2 regions of the Peribacillus sp. FW305-BF15 genome follow, and region 1 is predicted to be linked to the other one. Evidence: riboswitches for the same ligand, from Rfam matches in the RefSeq annotation. Region 1 holds a riboswitch; the other holds the start of a gene.
The links. Region 1 has a riboswitch for FMN ahead of ribE (riboflavin synthase). Riboswitches for the same ligand answer to the same signal wherever they lie in the genome.
Positions count from the first base shown of each region.

Region 1 (8,654 bases):
GTTACGATCAATGTATCTTCAATCTTGGCCTGCTCAAGAAATGCACCTACATTCTGATTAAGGCGACCAATTGAATTATAACTAACCACTACTTCATCTCCGAATGCCAGCTTTGCTACAATGCCGCACCCGACTCCATCCAAATCATTATGTGTAAAGAGATGGTACACACAAACCCCTCCTAATAACTAATAAATTTACTTTTCCCTAAAGACATGAATTTCAATTGCAATCTTTACAATTGTAGCATAATCATATCTGCATATTTTATCATGCTTCCATTACGTGACGCTTTTGTTCGTTTTTTTTTCGATGGATTACCTAATGGTTCCTAATTACCCATAATTTATAATAATAAATAATGAAAAAACACATTACTTTGAAATCGGGGTATTTCCAGTGAAGGAGTTTCGGTGAGTGTCGAAGAGCAGCATTAGCTAATCGATCAATGGCTAACTTTACGAACTTTAAAGAATTGCCAGATGGTTGAAGAAAGTTGACTCAATCAGACCACGATCCGGCACATCAAAAAAAAGCCACAGGAATGTCATTCCCTGCGGCTTCCTTATGTGAAATCACTGTTCAATCAATTTTCCAAGGTTGGCCATTTCAATTGCACTAACGGCCGCTTCATAGCCTTTGTTACCTGATTTTGTTCCAGCACGTTCAATGGCTTGTTCAATATTCTCAGTTGTCAGCAAACCGAAGATAACCGGTACACCTGTTTCCAAAGAAACGGAAGCCATGCCTTTAGCTGCTTCATTGCAGACATAATCATAATGTGAAGTAGCACCCCTGATTACCGTTCCAAGACCGATTACCGCATCATATTTACCTGTATTCACAAGTTTCTTAGCAATTAACGGAAGTTCAAAAGCACCCGGGACCCACGCGATGTCAACATCATTCTCATCAACGCCATGACGCTTAAGGCCATCCATTGCCCCTCCTAAAAGCTTGCTTGTGATAAACTCATTAAATCTTCCTACCACGATTCCTACTTTCAATCCTGATCCGATTAATTGCGCTTCAATAGTTTTCCCCATGTCTAATTCCTCCTAATTTTTAAAAACAATAATTTTTTCATGTTAAGATTTCATTCCTTAAAAATCTTTCAAGCTTTCGGGATGTTCATTTCAAGTTCCTGTTTCCCGATTGGATCATTATGTTGAAGATACCGAACCAAATCGGCTATCGTAATGAACTTCAGGTTAAATTTATCAGCGATGACTTCTAAATCGGATACGCGGGCCATCGATCCATCTTCATTCATGATCTCACAAATTACACCGGCTGGAGCGGCACCGCATAACTTCGCCAAGTCCACCGATGCCTCCGTATGTCCTGCCCTTCTTAATACGCCGCCTTCTTTAGCGACTATCGGAAAAGTGTGACCAGGCCTTTGGAAATCTTCTGCGACCGAATCTTCATTAAGAAGCTCAAGGATGGTCAAGGACCGTTCAAAAGCACTGATTCCTGTAGAGGTGCTTTTATGATCGACACTTACCGTAAAAGCAGTGCCATGATGATCGGTATTTTCGCCTACCATAGGATGCAGTTTCAATTTTGCTGCCAGTTGTTCAGTGATGGTCGTACAAATCAAACCACGTCCATGAGTCGCCATGAAATTAATCGTTTCCGGTGTAGCCTTTTCGGCCAACACCACAAAATCCCCTTCATTTTCACGGTCTTCATCATCGGACACGATTACTACCTTGCCAGCCTTCAAATCTTCTATTGCTTCTTCTATTGTATGGAACATCATTACACCGCCCTTTTATTAGAATCCATGCTCTGCCAAAAACTCTAAATTCAGTCCTGGTTTTGGATTGCCATTTTTCATTTGATGTATTATATATTTCCCAATCATGTCGTTTTCGATGTTAACGATATCGCCAGCCGCTTTTTGTCCCAATATGGTGTCCTGATGAGTCAATGGAATCAATGATACCGTCAAAAGGTTCCTTTCGATCCCAAATATCGTCAAGCTTGTTCCATCAATGGCCACGGAACCTTTTGGAATGCAAAAGGCACTAAGCCCTTCTTCCAGTTGGATTACATAATATACGGCATTTTCTTTCCGTTCTTTTTTTATGATCGTTCCGGTTCCGTCGATATGACCTGAAACAAAATGACCGCCAAATCTTCCCTGTGCACTCATGGCTCGTTCGAGATTAACAGGTGATCCCAATTTTAACGTCCGGATCGAGGAAGCTTTGACCGTTTCCGGCATCACGTCGACCGTAAATAAACTTTTCGTGAAGGACGTTACCGTTAAGCAGACCCCGTTGACTGAAATACTATCCCCCAGATGCACATCTTCAAGGATTTTTTCAGAACGAATCGATAACTCCATACTGCTTTTTCCTTTTTTCAAGGAATGTACGGTACCGATATCCTCAATGATTCCCGTAAACATGTTTTTCCCCCTTTTATAAAATATAAAAAACCCCTTAGGATGGCCTAAAGGGTTAGCAGGAGAAATGAGTGAAAAAAATTGTATACCTAAAAAGCCTAATATTTTCATTTTCGAAAAATTAGGCGTACGTATACACTTGGGTTCCACACGTCCTTCTCCCATCCAGACTGTACTGTCGGCTTTGGAATCTCACCAAATCCTGCCTTTTAACAGGCTCGCGGGCTTAGAATTTCTTCATCACCGCCGGTTGGGATTTTCACCCGACCCCGAAGGACTAAAATAATATGAATCTTTGAATATTTTATCACCATAAAGTGAAGATGTAAAATTTCTAACCTTAAATGGTTCAATTGTTACAGGAACTTCCTAACTTTATGTAAAAATGATCCCCCTTAACCCCGATGTGCTCCAAAAAGGTTAGGCAGGCTAAATATGTGGAATAGGATTAGAGAATCAAACTTCATATAAGGAGGAAGCTTAATGCTTATTTCCATCATCAACCTGATTTTCTATCTGTTCGTCGTCACGATGAATTTTTTAGCCAATTTCCTGCCATTGAACGGCCAGACATCAGGAGAGATTTCCGATAAACTTCATGTCGTTTTCACTCCTGCCGGATATGTATTTTCCATATGGGGCTTGATCTATTTCCTGCTCGCCATCTGGGTATTCAGGCAGTTTTTAAGTAAACATCAAAACAGCCCTGCTTATAAGGCATCCTTCCCTTGGTTCGCTTTAAGCTGTGTCTTGAATGGCGCTTGGCTTTTAGCTTGGCACTATGAACACTTTTTGTTATCCGTATTCATCATCATTGCTCTTTTGGCTACTTTAATGGTCATTTATACAAGCATAAAAAAAGTGGAACACACTACTTTCGACCTATTTCCATTTTCCGTCTATACAGGCTGGGTAAGTGTTGCAACGATCGCTGACATTTCTTATTACCTAACCTATATCAAATGGGACGGTTTTGGGGTTTCCAGTTTAACCTGGACGATCGTCCTGCTGATTGCAGCAACAACCCTGGCCTTTGTCTTCGCAGGTAAAAACCGGGATTGGTGCTATCTTCTCGTATTCGTTTGGGCGTTCATAGGCATCGGGATACGAAATAGCTCCGCCTATCCTGTAATCACGGACATTTCTTATATCCTCTCTGCCATCACTTTTATCATATCCATAACCATCTTCATAAAAAGTAGAAGGAATATGGTAGCCTAAAATGCTTGCTGAAGATCTTGCCATACATCCTGCCAAGCTTCTAGGCCAACTGAGAGACGGACCAGCTGGTCACTGATGCCCATTTGTTCCCGTGAATCTTCAGGAACGGCAGAGTGCGTCATGGTAGCGGGATGCTGGATCAATGTTTCGGCATCCCCAAGACTTACGGCAATTTTAATTAGATTCAATTTATTGAGGAATTCCTGTGCATCCTGTTTTGTGCCATGCAATTCGAAAGAGATAAGGCCGCCGCCATGTTTCATCTGTTTTTGCATGATATAATGATCCGGGGAAGCTTCATCACCTGGATAATATACCTTTTTCACCTTTGGATGTTTCTTAAGTTCATGAAAGATTGCCATTGCATTGGCCGAATGACGGTCCATCCTGACGTGCAAGGTCTTTAACCCCCGCAATAGTAGCCAGGCGTCGAATGGTGAAATGATTCCACCGATATCTTTCTGTGTAGTCCCAGCTATATGATTCATGAATTCCTTTTTACCGACGACAAGTCCCGCAACGACATCCCCATGCCCGCAAAGATATTTCGTAGCGCTATGAAGGACGATATCACAGCCATACTCAAGCGGTCTCTGTAGGTAGGGCGTCGAAAATGTATTATCGACTACGACCGTCACATTATATTCCTTCGCAACTTTCACCACCATCTGTAAGTCAATCATTTTCATCGTCGGATTGATCGGGGTTTCTACATAGATGCAGGTCGTTTCCGGCCGGATCATTTTCCTAAGCTGTTCTTCAGTATCCATTTCACAAAAATCATGAGTGATCCGGTATTTATTTTTCATTAGCTGCAGAAGGCCAAATGTACAACCATATACCCCCTGTGAGCAGAGGATGTGATCATCTGTTTTAGTTAACGCAAAAAGTACTGCTGAAACGGCAGCCATGCCTGAACCGAAAGCAAGGCCAGCTTCCCCGCCTTCCAGTGCGGCAATCTTTTCTTCAAGCACTTGTACCGTTGGATTTCCAAGGCGAGAATAAATATATCCATCTTCGATACCGGCAAAACGCCTCTCCCCTTGCTCGGCATTTTCGAAAGTGAATGTTGAGGTTTGGAATAAAGGTGTTGCCAAGCTTCCCAAATGCTTCTTCGAGTCATATCCTTCATGGATGACTGCCGTTTCAAATTGTTTATACTTTCTTGTCATACCGTTTCCCCCTAACCTATGTCTATTGCTATCATATGTCAAAAACCCATATTAAGGAAGCGTTTTCATTCATGATTATCACCCATAAATGAACACTGCATTTAGTAAAAATAAGCTTCATTCTGTTCAGTTGGATCCTGCAAATTGAGCACCTCTTTTAATTTTTAATTCTTACGTGAATTCCAAAAAAAGGGACAGCCGCCATGGCCGTCCCTTTTTTTGCGAATCATTCATCGACTACGATGTTTCCACCATAGAAGGTTACTCTCGTTAATGGTAACCCCAGTTCACGAGCCATTTTTTTCAACTCTCGCTCTTCTCTTTCCGTTACGATTGAAATGACCGTGCCATCTGCACCTGCACGCCCAGTTCTCCCGGATCTATGGATATATTGTTCGATATTGTCAGCCATATCAATGTGAACGACCGCAGTAAGGCCTTTAATATCCAGCCCCCTGGCCGCTACATCCGTTGCTATCAGCATCGGGGATTTTCCGGAACGAAGCTTACGCAGTGCTTTCTCCCTGTCGACTTTATTGGATTCACCGTGAAGCACGCCCATTTCAATACCTTTATAACTCAGCTTTTCATGTAAGACGCTAAGCTCCGCAATATCATTCAGGAAGGCAAGTGCCTTCACATCTTTAAGTCTTGTGATTTTCTCGAGAATCTTGGACTTCTCCCGTCTCTCAACAACAAAGTAAAGATGGTCCACCTTGGATTCCATTTTTTCATTTTTATCGACCTTGATCATTTCGGGTTCATTCATGAATCCCCTGGCCGCTTTTTCCGTTTCCTCTGGCAGGGTTGCTGAAAATACCATGATTTGCCGATCTTTTAGTGTTGTTTTGATAATATTATTGATCGTTCCCATATGTTCTGGAATGATCAATTGGTCACCTTCATCAAGTACTATCGTCTTAACTTCATGCATCTTCAGTTTCTTTTGGGCAATCAATTCGTAAATCCGCCCCGGTGTTCCAGCAATCACCTGTGGACGCTTCTTCAGTTTGTCCAACTGCCTTTTCACATTAGCACCGCCGATGAATGCTGCACCCATTATGCCGCTCCCCTCTGACCAAATGCGAATTTCTTCATTGATCTGCATGACCAGTTCCCGTGATGATGCCAGAATCAAAGCTTGGGGCGATTTTTTTTCAGGATCAATCTTTTCCAGCAATGGCAGTAAATATGCCAATGTTTTTCCTGTACCTGTCGGTGATTCGGCCATGATATCCTTTCCCTCGACAATCACGGGGATCGCTTTCGTTTGTATCGGGGTAAGTTGTCCGAATCCGGACTTTTTCCAGGCTTCTTGTATATATGTTTTTCTATCGTTTATTAATGCAGGTAATTCGCTCATATCGTTCTCCTTTAATATAAAACTTTTCCTATCTTTCATAGTACCATTTATTCTTGTCCAGTAGCCAATGGAATACGAATTGTAACCGTCGTCCCTTTGTTTATCTCACTTTCAAAATCCATTTCCCCGTGAAGGCGATGAACGATTTTCCGGCAAATTGCAAGCCCGATCCCTGAACCTTTTTCCTTCGTCGAGTAAAAAGGTTCACCAATCCGTTCAAGGCGCTCGGGTCCCATTCCCATGCCATTGTCACTCACGCTGACTACAGCATGTCCATCGATGATTTGCAGCGATATATCAATTTCCCCATTATCTTCGATCGCTTCAATGCTATTCTTGACGATATTGATTACCAACTGTTTAAGTTCAATTGAATCAGCCATTATATAAATCGGTTCAGCGGTTTTAATCCTTAGCCCCATTTCGATATTATTCAAATTCGTTTCTGCTTTCATCAACGTGAATACCTGTTGTAAACTGTCGGCAAGATCGATCCTGCAGAATGCGACATCCTGTTTCTTCCCGAGAACCAAAAGTTCACTTGAGATAATATTGATTCGGTCAATTTCCTTCAACATGATATCAGAATGCAGCGGGTTCACTTCCTGGGTCATATCCATTAACTGTACGAATCCTTTTAACGATGTCAGCGGATTCCTTATCTCATGTGCGACGGCTGCAGCCAGATGTCCGATAACAGATAGTTTTTCAGACATGATCATTAATTCCTCTTCGCGCCGCAATTCGGTGATATCCCTTACGATGGCATATACTCCAAGCATTTCCGAGTGGACGATGATCGGTAAAAAAGTTACACGGATTATCCGTTGTTCATCACTGCTATTCTGTATGGTCGTTTCGAATTTTACAGCCTCCCCTTGAAGGGACTGTTGAAAGAATTCAGCTACTTTATCACTTTCATTCCAGTTGATGAGATGATTCGCATTCTTGCCTTTCAAATTTTCACTATGATGACCTAACAGTTTTTCTGCTTCCGGGTTTATCGAAACGACATTTCCTTCGAGATTCAGCTCAAGGACACAATCCGGGTTATGCTTGAACAGCGACCGATACTGTTCATCCTTCAGAATGAATTCCTGTTGGGACCTCAACATTTTCCCCGTCCAATACCTGATTATGAAGTAAAGGAAAAGTCCGGTTATGAATATGAACATCCACCCTTTGGAATGTTGAAACATTGCATATATCTGAACATCTGACCTTGCCTGCGTCATAGAGATGTAATCCGTAATGATAATCCATAAGACCCCAATGAATATATATATAAAAGCCACTTTACATGCAATTTTATGAGATTGGTTCATATTTTTTCCTTTGTATTGTTTTTTGGTTTATTATTCCCAAATCACTCAAAAAAAGCCCTCATGTTTTCAACATAAGGACTCTATCGATATTGTAACATATATATAGTAATCATTGTTTTATATCGTTAAAAAATCCAGCAGCATTACTACTGGATTTTCAATAAATCAAGAGAGGTCTTTAATGGCTTGATTGAATTCTTCTTCGATATCTTTTGTAGGCTTGGCCGATAGTAAGCTGAAAACGACCACAGCTATTGAACCAGCGATGAAACCAGGAATGATTTCGTATATTTCAGCAAACCTATCGATCATATCCCAGACGATCACGGTTGCCGTACCGACAATCATTCCCGCCAAGGCTCCCCATTTCGTCATCCGTTTCCAGTACAGGCTTAACAAAATGACAGGACCGAATGCCGCTCCAAAACCAGCCCATGCATAACCAACCAATTTAAGGATCGTACCGCTTGGATTAAAAGCCAATAATAGGGCAATGGCAGATATCGCCAATACGCCAAACCGACCTACCAGCACTAATTCCTTATCAGATGCGTTCGGCCGAATGAACTGCTTATAGAAATCATCTGTCAGAGCACTTGCCGATACTAACAGCTGTGATGCAATCGTACTCATGACCGCTGCTAAAATCGCAGCCAACAAGAAGCCTGTAATTAAAGATGGAAACAGTTCTTTAGCTAATATGATGAAGACGGACTCAGCATTCCTATCCCCTAAAGGACTATTTGTCAGGTTAAAATATGCTATCCCCACCAATCCGGTGAACATCGCTCCAACAATAGCAAAAATCATCCATCCCATGCCGATTCGCCGTGCACTTTTCAATTCTTTAACAGATGAGACCGCCATGAAGCGGACGATTATATGAGGCTGCCCGAAATAACCAAGCCCCCATGCCAGAAGAGATATGATGCCAATGGTTGATGTTCCTTCAAAAACATGCAATAAATTCGGGTTAATCGATTTTATTTCATTGAAGGTGGGATCCCAGCCCCCAATATTTACAATCGTGACAACTGGTACTAGAATTAAGGCAATGAACATGATTGTACCTTGTACAAAGTCCGTCCAGCTGACAGCCAGGAATCCGCCAAATAATGTATAAAGAATAACAACGCTTGCCGTCAGCCAGATACCCC
Region 1 covers NZ_JBYSYV010000022.1:42,888-51,541, forward strand. Annotated here, with positions in the region: gene AC3WLU_RS20555 (DHH family phosphoesterase) at 1-170, opposite strand, end outside; gene ribH (6,7-dimethyl-8-ribityllumazine synthase) at 576-1,046, opposite strand; partial or broken gene ribB (3,4-dihydroxy-2-butanone-4-phosphate synthase) at 1,124-1,762, opposite strand; gene ribE (riboflavin synthase) at 1,781-2,419, opposite strand; FMN riboswitch at 2,566-2,697, opposite strand; gene AC3WLU_RS20575 (TspO/MBR family protein) at 2,900-3,637, shown strand; gene megL (methionine gamma-lyase) at 3,634-4,809, opposite strand; gene AC3WLU_RS20585 (DEAD/DEAH box helicase) at 5,036-6,172, opposite strand; gene AC3WLU_RS20590 (ATP-binding protein) at 6,220-7,287, opposite strand; gene putP (sodium/proline symporter PutP) at 7,663-8,654, opposite strand, start outside.

Region 2 (8,654 bases), on a different contig from region 1:
ACCGCCGAAGACCTTGTTCAGGAGGTCTATATCCGGGTGATGAAGGCCTATGAACGCTTCGAAGGAAAAAGCAGTGAAAAAACGTGGATGTATTCGATTGCCAGAAATGTGACGATTGATCACTTTCGGAAACAAAAAGGTTGGAAAGACAAAATCTTTCCTAATTTTGATTGGGATAGGCAATTGCTGAAAGATGAAGAACCCATTCCCGAGGAAGTGGCTATCAAGAACGATGAAATCCAAGATATTTACCAATGCTTAAACCGGTGTACCACGAATCAAAGATCCGTGATCATTTTACGATATATTCAGGGATTGTCCATTACGGAAACTTCTGAAGTATTGAATTGGAGTGAAAGTAAGGTAAAAACGACCCAACACCGAGCTTTGAAGGCCATTAAAAAGTTGATGGAAGATTTATCAGGAAAGGAGGGCCACCGCATTGAGGAGATCCCGTTGGAAAGAAAGCGAAATTGAAGACATGCTGCGCGAGCTTCCGACATTAAAAGATGACCGGACCAAGGCAGAGGTGTATGCGAGAATACATGATAAAAAGAAAAAGAAGAAGAAACACTGGATACCTCTGTTCGCGGGTGTTGCCTCCTTATTCTTAATGGTTGTTTTGGCATCATCGTTCATTATTGAAAAAAAAGGAACGACAAGTCGAGAAGACAGCGGCAGCAGTGGGAAATTATCTCTATCTGAAAGTAAGGAAATGGCAGATCTTGAACGGAAGGATTCAAGTAACCAAGAAAAGTCCTCAGAAGATAAACAGGAAGCTCAAGAGTTTTCGAGTAACCAAGCGAAAACCGAATCCAAAGACAAGTTTTCAGAAATGGAACCGCGAAAAGGGGAAAAGGAAAAAACATTTGAACAAGCGATCTACCAGGATGACCTTAAAAATGCCTCGATCATTACGATGGGTGTCCCGGATGATCAAATGAATTTCATCGTTCCCATTTCAATTAAACTTAAACATCATGATGAAAGTGATACACTGAATCAGTTAGTTAATCAAATGTCCGATATTGATGAAGCGCAATATGGGCTATCTGACTATTTTCCGCTTGACATTAAGATTAGCCAAGGAAACGATATAAACACTGCCCATATCGATTTTCCAGAAAAAAGCCGACTGTTGGCTGAAGATACACTTTTTCTCCATTTGATGGAAGAAACGCTTTCCTATAACAATATAGAGAAAATGACATTTTCCACAGAAGGTAAGCAAGGTGCCAGGTTTGCCCATGCGGGATATTTAAAGGAGGTGGATATACCTCATCAAAAAAAACGCACATACCTTCTTTATCAAAGGGATGAGTCCTCTCCAAGTTTCCTTGTTCCAAGCAATATGGGTTATCGGGACTTTGAGGAGGCGCTTCAAGCCGGAAAAGGGGAGGCGGACATCGAGGGAATTTCACCTGCAATCCCCCATGACCTGAAATGGGAAAGGATAAGCACTAATGGAAATCTTGTGACTATTCACCTATCAGATCAAGCCGTTATTGAAAATAGTGAGGAAACCCTTCAAGCTTTAGAAGCCATACTCTTCATAGCTAAGGATTTTGGTTTTGAAAAAGTGAAGTTTGAAAATGCTCCTATTGAAGAGGTGGGAAAGCTGAATTTAACTGAAGACATAATGGTGCCCGAAGCACCGAACCAAGTGAATTGAATGCATTAACAGAAAAAAGTGCCCGCGCTGCGGGCACTTTTTTCTTCTTATAATGAAATACGGGCCAAGAACGTAATTTCTTCTGTTTCCATTAAAAACTGTTTCATGTTGTCTTCTAATGGTAAATCGAAGCTCAAAACCATGATGGCTTCACCGCCAGCTTCTTTTCGGCCAACCTGCATGGTGGCGATATTCACTCCGTGATCACCCAGGACCTTACCTACGTTACCGATTACACCGGGTTTATCGGTATGCTGGATATAAAGTAAATTCGATTCTGGGTGAAAGTCGATTTTGAAACCATTCAAACTTACAATTCGAGAACCGTAATTTTCGATATAGGTCCCACTTATTGTTAATTCTCGGTTGTCACCTTTTACTTTAAGGCTGATCAAATTCGAGTAACCTAAAGAGTCCGTAGAGATTTTTTCACCAATGGTTATACCACGCTCTTTTGCGATCAACAAGGCATTCACTTCATTGACTGATGCATCGACTCTTGATCTTAAAAAGCCGGAGATTAAACTTTTTGTAAGAATCGCGGTATCGAAATCCAAAGATTCTCCTGCATATGTAACGGAGATTTCCTGAATTCCTTCATTCATGCACTGGGAAGCAATCGATCCCATTTGCTGAACAAGTTGATGGAATGGCTGTACCTTTTCAAACACTTCTTTAGATATGGCTGGAAGGTTGATTGAGCTTGAGACTGGATTTCCTTCGAAATAGGTCAAAACTTCTTGGGCAACCTGTACGGCGACATTCAATTGGGCTTCTTTCGTGGAAGCGCCTAGATGCGGTGTAGCAATGACGCTGTCCAGTTCCAGCAGTTTATGGCCAAGTGGAGGTTCTTCGACGAAAACGTCCAGTGCCGCCCCTGCAACATGCCCTTGAACTAACATTTCATATAAATCATCTTCGTCTAGAATTCCACCACGGGCGCAGTTCAGTACATAAACCCCTTTTTTACAGGTAAGCAGTTTTTCTTTATTAATTAATCCTCTAGTTTCATTCGTTAGTGGTGTATGAACAGTAATGATGTCTGCTTTAGGAAGCAATTCATCCAATGGCAGGGCCGTTACGGACATTTTCTTTGCACGATCTACAGTCAGGAACGGGTCATAGACAATGACATCCATGCCAAACACTTTAGCACGTTTGGCAATTTCCCCTCCGATGCGTCCAAAGCCAACTATGCCTAATGTTTTTCCACGAAGTTCAGTTCCCGTATAGGAGGAACGTTTCCACTCCCCATTTTTCAATGAAGCATAAGCTTGCGGAATGTGGCGCATTAATGAAGCCATCATCGCGAATGTATGTTCAGCTGTTGAAATGGTGTTGCCGTCAGGTGCATTAACCACGACAATCCCGCGTTTTGTCGCTGCGGGGATGTCTATGTTATCAACACCGACACCAGCGCGAGCTATAATTTTCAACTGCGGCATACGGTTCATTAAATCTTCCGAAACCTTTGTTGCACTTCTCACAAGAATTGCATCGATCTGATCAAGTTCGTTTGCAGCTTCCTCTACGGTCTTCTGAATGAGCTGAATATTGGATGCCTCTGAAAGCGGTCCAAGTCCTTCTGGTTTAATGGCGTCTGCTACTAAAATCCGATACACGTCTAAACACCTTCCTAAGGAAAAAGTTATCTTAAATTTCAGTTAATTTTACAATTGAAATGCTGATAATGTCAATTTGGCATATCTGAATGAAAGCGCTTAAACAAATGATTTTCAACTGATCATCCGTTTAAGGTGGCGATATAAATAGCTTCGCTCCTTTTGCGAAAAATTTTCGAATTGCCATATTGTAAATCCGCTGTTTGTTTTAAGCCGTTCACTGCGACAATCGATATTCATCCTACATGCATCAAATGAGAAAAAATGCTATCAAAAAAAAGGCATTTCAGATATAATGGGAAGTATAAAAAATTTTATAGGTCTATCTTCGGGGCGGGGCGCAATTCCCCACCGGCGGTGATGAAGGAATTTCTACTTCTAAGCCCGCGAGCCTTACAAGGCAGGATTTGGTGTAATTCCAAAGCCGACAGTATAGTCTGGATGGGAGAAGATGGAGGTTCCTTAGTGCGTTTCAACAGTTATTTGCTGAACGTTTGTTTGATGTAACCTTTAATTTATCCCTTTAATTCCATTGGAATTAAAGGGTTTTTATTGAACATCAACATATTTTGGAATCCTAACCTCTTTTTCAGGTAGATCGGAAAAGAAGGAGAGAGAACTATGAAAAAGAACAAAGTGAAAAAAATGGTCTCACTTGCCATGATGGGAAGCATTTCATATTTATTGATGCTTTTAAATTTCCCGTTTCCAGGATTCCCGCCTTTTCTCAATGTTGATTTTAGCGACATACCAGCACTGATGGCGGCATTGATTTTCGGTCCGATGGCTGGAATTCTAGTCGAGTTCATTAAAAACCTATTGGATTTAGTCATGACAGGGACCTTGACTGCTTTGCCTGTGGGGCATATCGCTAACTTTATAGCCGGAATACTGTTTGTCTTGCCGACTTATTATGTATTTCAGAAAATCAATTCAAAAAAAGGAATGACGTTCGCCTTACTTGCGGGAACAGTTTCCATGGCAGTATTCATGAGCGTATTAAACTATTTTGTCTTTTTACCGGCTTATACCTTCTTTATGGGATGGGATGCCATGTCGGCGCCCGAGTCAAGAAAGTTCGTTACGACGGCAATCTTGCCTTTCAACGTGATTAAAGGCGTGCTCATCACATCTGTATTCATGTTGCTGTTCATTAAATTACAGACATGGATCAATAAGCAAACATTATATAAAAATGCTTAACGGCATTGACGATAGAAATGAAAAAACAACCGGATATCCATATCCGGTTGTTTTTTTATGCCTGTTTTTTGGCCAAAAGAAAAAGCCATTCTCGATTGAAAATGGCTTGTAACTTTATTCGAATTTTAGTGCATCTCCGTCAAATGCCTCGTCAGCAACTTTGATGGAATCCGTTGGGCATCCTTCAAATGCATCCATCATGTCGTCTATAAGTACATCTGGAATTTCAACGATACCCTCGTTATCGTCAAGGGTAACAAATGCAATCCCTTCGTCATCATAATCATATATATCTGGTGCAGCTGCTCCGCAAGCTCCACAAGCTATGCATGTTTCTTTATCCACAATAGTAAATTTAGCCATGAATATAACCCCTCCTAAGTTGATTAACAACTGATAATCTTTTTATTTCAGATTATTATCTCTTTCCTATTGTAAGACCGAATGCCAAACTTTTCAATAGAAATTGTATTGATAATAACTATCATGTAGTTGAATGTCAACGAAAAACATCGAAAAAATTAACTTGGTCCTTTCCATGTTTCGTCATTTAGTCACATAATTTCCGTTGTATTCATCAATAATAACGGCGGTTTTTGCAGATTTTTGTTACAATGGGTTTATTGGTTAAATGAAACAAGGATGTGAGTCCCATGAATAATTATCTACAGGCCATCATTCTATATACGATAAAAAAATTTCAAGGTGAGCGCTCCATTTATGCTATATACCATATGCTGCAGGGGAAGAAATCGTCACAAACCATCCAAGATGCCCATTTATTCGGGTTAACGGATATTTTTGGGACAATGCCTCGATTTACCCGTCAGCAATTAAATCAAAACATTGAACATTCACTTAAGCATGACTTAATTAATTTAACGGATAAACCGGATGCATATGAAATTAGTTTGCAAGGTGAACGAATGTTGGACGATTACTTTAAAAATAATCCTTTTCCGGAGTATTTAAATGGTTGGAAGTATCACAATATCACCCCTGTTTTCTGGGGAAGGTTAAATTTACTCATTCAAACCATATCCCATATTGTCCACAATGAAAGACGTTTTTATCCGATACAACGAAATCCCAAAATTCAATTCTTCGTAAAGGAATTTTTACATGCCAATCGTCAGGATCGAGCGTTGATTGCCCAACATTTATATGATGAACTGGTATCCCTTTTAGAAAATCAAAGTGATATGAAACGAGACATTTTCATTTTGAAATTGACCGGGATAAACAGGATTGGTCTAACGTTTGAACAGATTGCCAAAAGGAAAAATATGGAAGAAGAGTATGTTCGCTATACATTCCTTGATTCATTGCATCAAATGCTTGCAGAAATGGAAACGGGTGGTGATTACCCTCTCTTATCCTCATTAACCAATGATTGGAAAAGAAGTGGTAATCCTCATTTGACACAATCTACAAAGATTACTTTACGATACATCCAGGAAGGGAAAAACCTCGGTGAAATAGCTGAAATCCGCAGATTGAAAGTCAACACCATCGAAGATCACCTCGTAGAAATTGTTTTATCGGAAAAGGATTTTCCGATTTCCGATTATGTGACAATCGAGGATGAGAGGGAAATCGCTGAAGCGATTAAGGAACTTGGTACAAAAAAGCTTAAAGCTATCAAGCAGATGGTCGATAATAAACAAATAAGCTTTTTCCAAATAAGACTTGTACTTGCGAAAATAGGTGAGAGATGATGAACATAGAACGAGTCCTCAAAGAAAAATTCGGTTTTGATGAATTCCGTCCTGGACAGAAGGAAGTGGTTGAATCATTGATGTCCGGCCGTCATACATTAGCGATGCTCCCAACCGGGTCAGGTAAATCATTATGTTATCAGCTGCCTGCTTATCTGGTGAATAAGACTGTCATAATTGTCTCCCCGTTATTATCTTTAATGCAGGATCAAGCGGATCAGCTGAAGATGAGCGGCGAAAAAAGTGTATTGACCCTCAACTCTTTTTTGACGCTTAATCAAAAAAGGAAAGCCTTCGATCGGTTACATAGTTATCGATTTATCTTTTTATCTCCTGAAATGCTGAGCATCGATGGTGTGATAAAATCCTTGAAATCCATAGAAATAGGTTTGTTTGTCATAGACGAAGCACACTGCATTTCACAATGGGGGTACGATTTCCGTCCGGATTATTTGAATTTAGGAGAAGTGAGGCGTGAGCTGAATAATCCGTTGACGCTTGCCCTGACGGCAACTGCAACCGATGAGGTCCGGAGGGACATCGTTGTTAAACTTAACATTGGGCAGGCCGAGGAAATGGTTTCATCGGTTGATCGTGAAAATATTGCCATTATTATCGAGCGAATGTTCAGCTACGATGAGAAGCTAGCCCGTGTGCTGGAGCTTGTCAGGAAATTTACCGGAAGCGGAATTATTTATTTTTCCTCTAAAAAAGTGGCGGAATCAGTCGCTGGTTTTTTACAGGATAACGGGATCGATAGTGTCAATTATTATCACGGTGGAATGGAGCAGGAACAAAGGATGCTCATTCAGCAGCAATTCATTTCCGGCCAGCTGAAAATCATATGCGCAACAAGTGCTTTTGGAATGGGTGTGAATAAATCGGATGTCAGATATGTTATCCATTATCATATCCCGTCCACGATGGAAGCATATCTTCAGGAGATTGGCAGGGCGGGGCGAGACCGGAAACAAAGTGTGGCTGTCTTATTATATAGCGAAGGGGATGAAGGGCTTCCCCTTCATTTGATGGAGCAACAGTTGCCTACGGATTCGCAAATCGATGGTGTATGTTCTTTCCTTAATGAATCACAAAAGAATTTGGCGAATTTGACCCCCTCAGAAAAAGAGCAGCTGTCGCAATCCTTTTCGTTAAACGAAATCCAGCTCCGTTTTTTTACCCAGTTTATTATGGGCAATAACCAGGATCAAGTGGCAGAGATGAAAGAGTATTGTAAGAAGAGGAAAATCAGGAATCAAGAAAAGCTGCATAAATTCCTTCACTGGATATATGCACAGGAATGTCGCCGTTCAGGGATACTGGACTATTTTGGAGAAAAGCATCGGGAAGCGAACCCCATCTGCTGTGATATCTGTGGGATGGATTCCGAAAAAATGGCTGATGTTTGGCCGGAAGTAAAGGTGGATCCGGCCAATTCCTTTTCCACTTGGAAAAAGGAATTGGCTTATATCTTACTAAAGAAGGAAAATGGCAATGAAAAATAAGCAAGCTGAATTAATTAAACAACTTACAGATAAACAGTTGCTATATAATTTGTTTCTTACACAAATTATTCTCTTAACGTTAGCCACTTTTTTAGGTATTATTTTATTTAAAGACCGTTCTGCTTTTTTCGACTTATTTATCTTTGATGACCTGAACATTTTGCTGATTGGTGTTCCTGCGGGAGTCATTGTCGTGTTAATTGACATATTGCTTATGAAAGTGACACCATCTTCCTATCAGGATGATGGCGGCATTAATGAACGCATTTTCAGTAATTTGTCATACCCGATGATATTTGTCGTAGCTTTGGTTGTAGCGGTAAGTGAAGAAGTATTATTCCGAGGAGTGTTGCAAACACATTTTGGGTTGCTGCTTACGAGCCTCATTTTTGCAGCTGTTCATTATCGTTACCTTTTTAATTGGTTTTTATTTTTAAATGTATTGGTTTTGAGCTTCTTTATCGGGTTTCTATTTGAAATGACTAATAATATCATCGTGACGATAACGGCCCACTTTTTGATTGACTTTATCCTTGGTATTTTAATCAGGAACAAAAAGCAAAGAGGGTTTAGCAAGAAAGGGGGTGACTTGAATGAGCCGGGTGCAAAAGAATGAAAAAGAAAATGATCAGGCTGTTGAACTTCGTTCGCGAATTGAACGCCAGAAGGCTAAGTCATCATTGCCCAAACGGAGCAAAGTCCACCAGAATAAAAAGAAAAAAAGTAAAGTGAAGATTAAACTTCCAATGATACAATTATTAGCGTTATTTTTCATTTTGCTTCCAATTGGATTTTACAGCCTTTATACATATTTTCAGGAGAGGCCTTTACCTGTTACTAAAAGTGACCAAGTCGTCTTAAAAGAGGAAGATAAAGAATCGATTCCAACTACAGCAACGGCAGAGGACTTAAAGGAAAAAGAGTCGGCAAAGGC
Region 2 covers NZ_JBYSYV010000009.1:58,345-66,998, forward strand. Annotated here, with positions in the region: gene sigX (RNA polymerase sigma factor SigX) at 1-477, shown strand, start outside; gene AC3WLU_RS11360 (RsiX family anti-sigma factor) at 443-1,672, shown strand; gene serA (phosphoglycerate dehydrogenase) at 1,720-3,294, opposite strand; FMN riboswitch at 3,615-3,751, shown strand; gene AC3WLU_RS11370 (ECF transporter S component) at 3,916-4,497, shown strand; gene AC3WLU_RS11375 (ferredoxin) at 4,612-4,860, opposite strand; gene AC3WLU_RS11380 (YpbB family protein) at 5,151-6,215, shown strand; gene AC3WLU_RS11385 (RecQ family ATP-dependent DNA helicase) at 6,215-7,720, shown strand; gene AC3WLU_RS11390 (CPBP family intramembrane glutamic endopeptidase) at 7,710-8,336, shown strand; gene AC3WLU_RS11395 (LysM peptidoglycan-binding domain-containing protein) at 8,314-8,654, shown strand, end outside.
Region 2: another riboswitch for FMN. It lies ahead of AC3WLU_RS11370 (ECF transporter S component); the one in region 1 lies ahead of ribE (riboflavin synthase).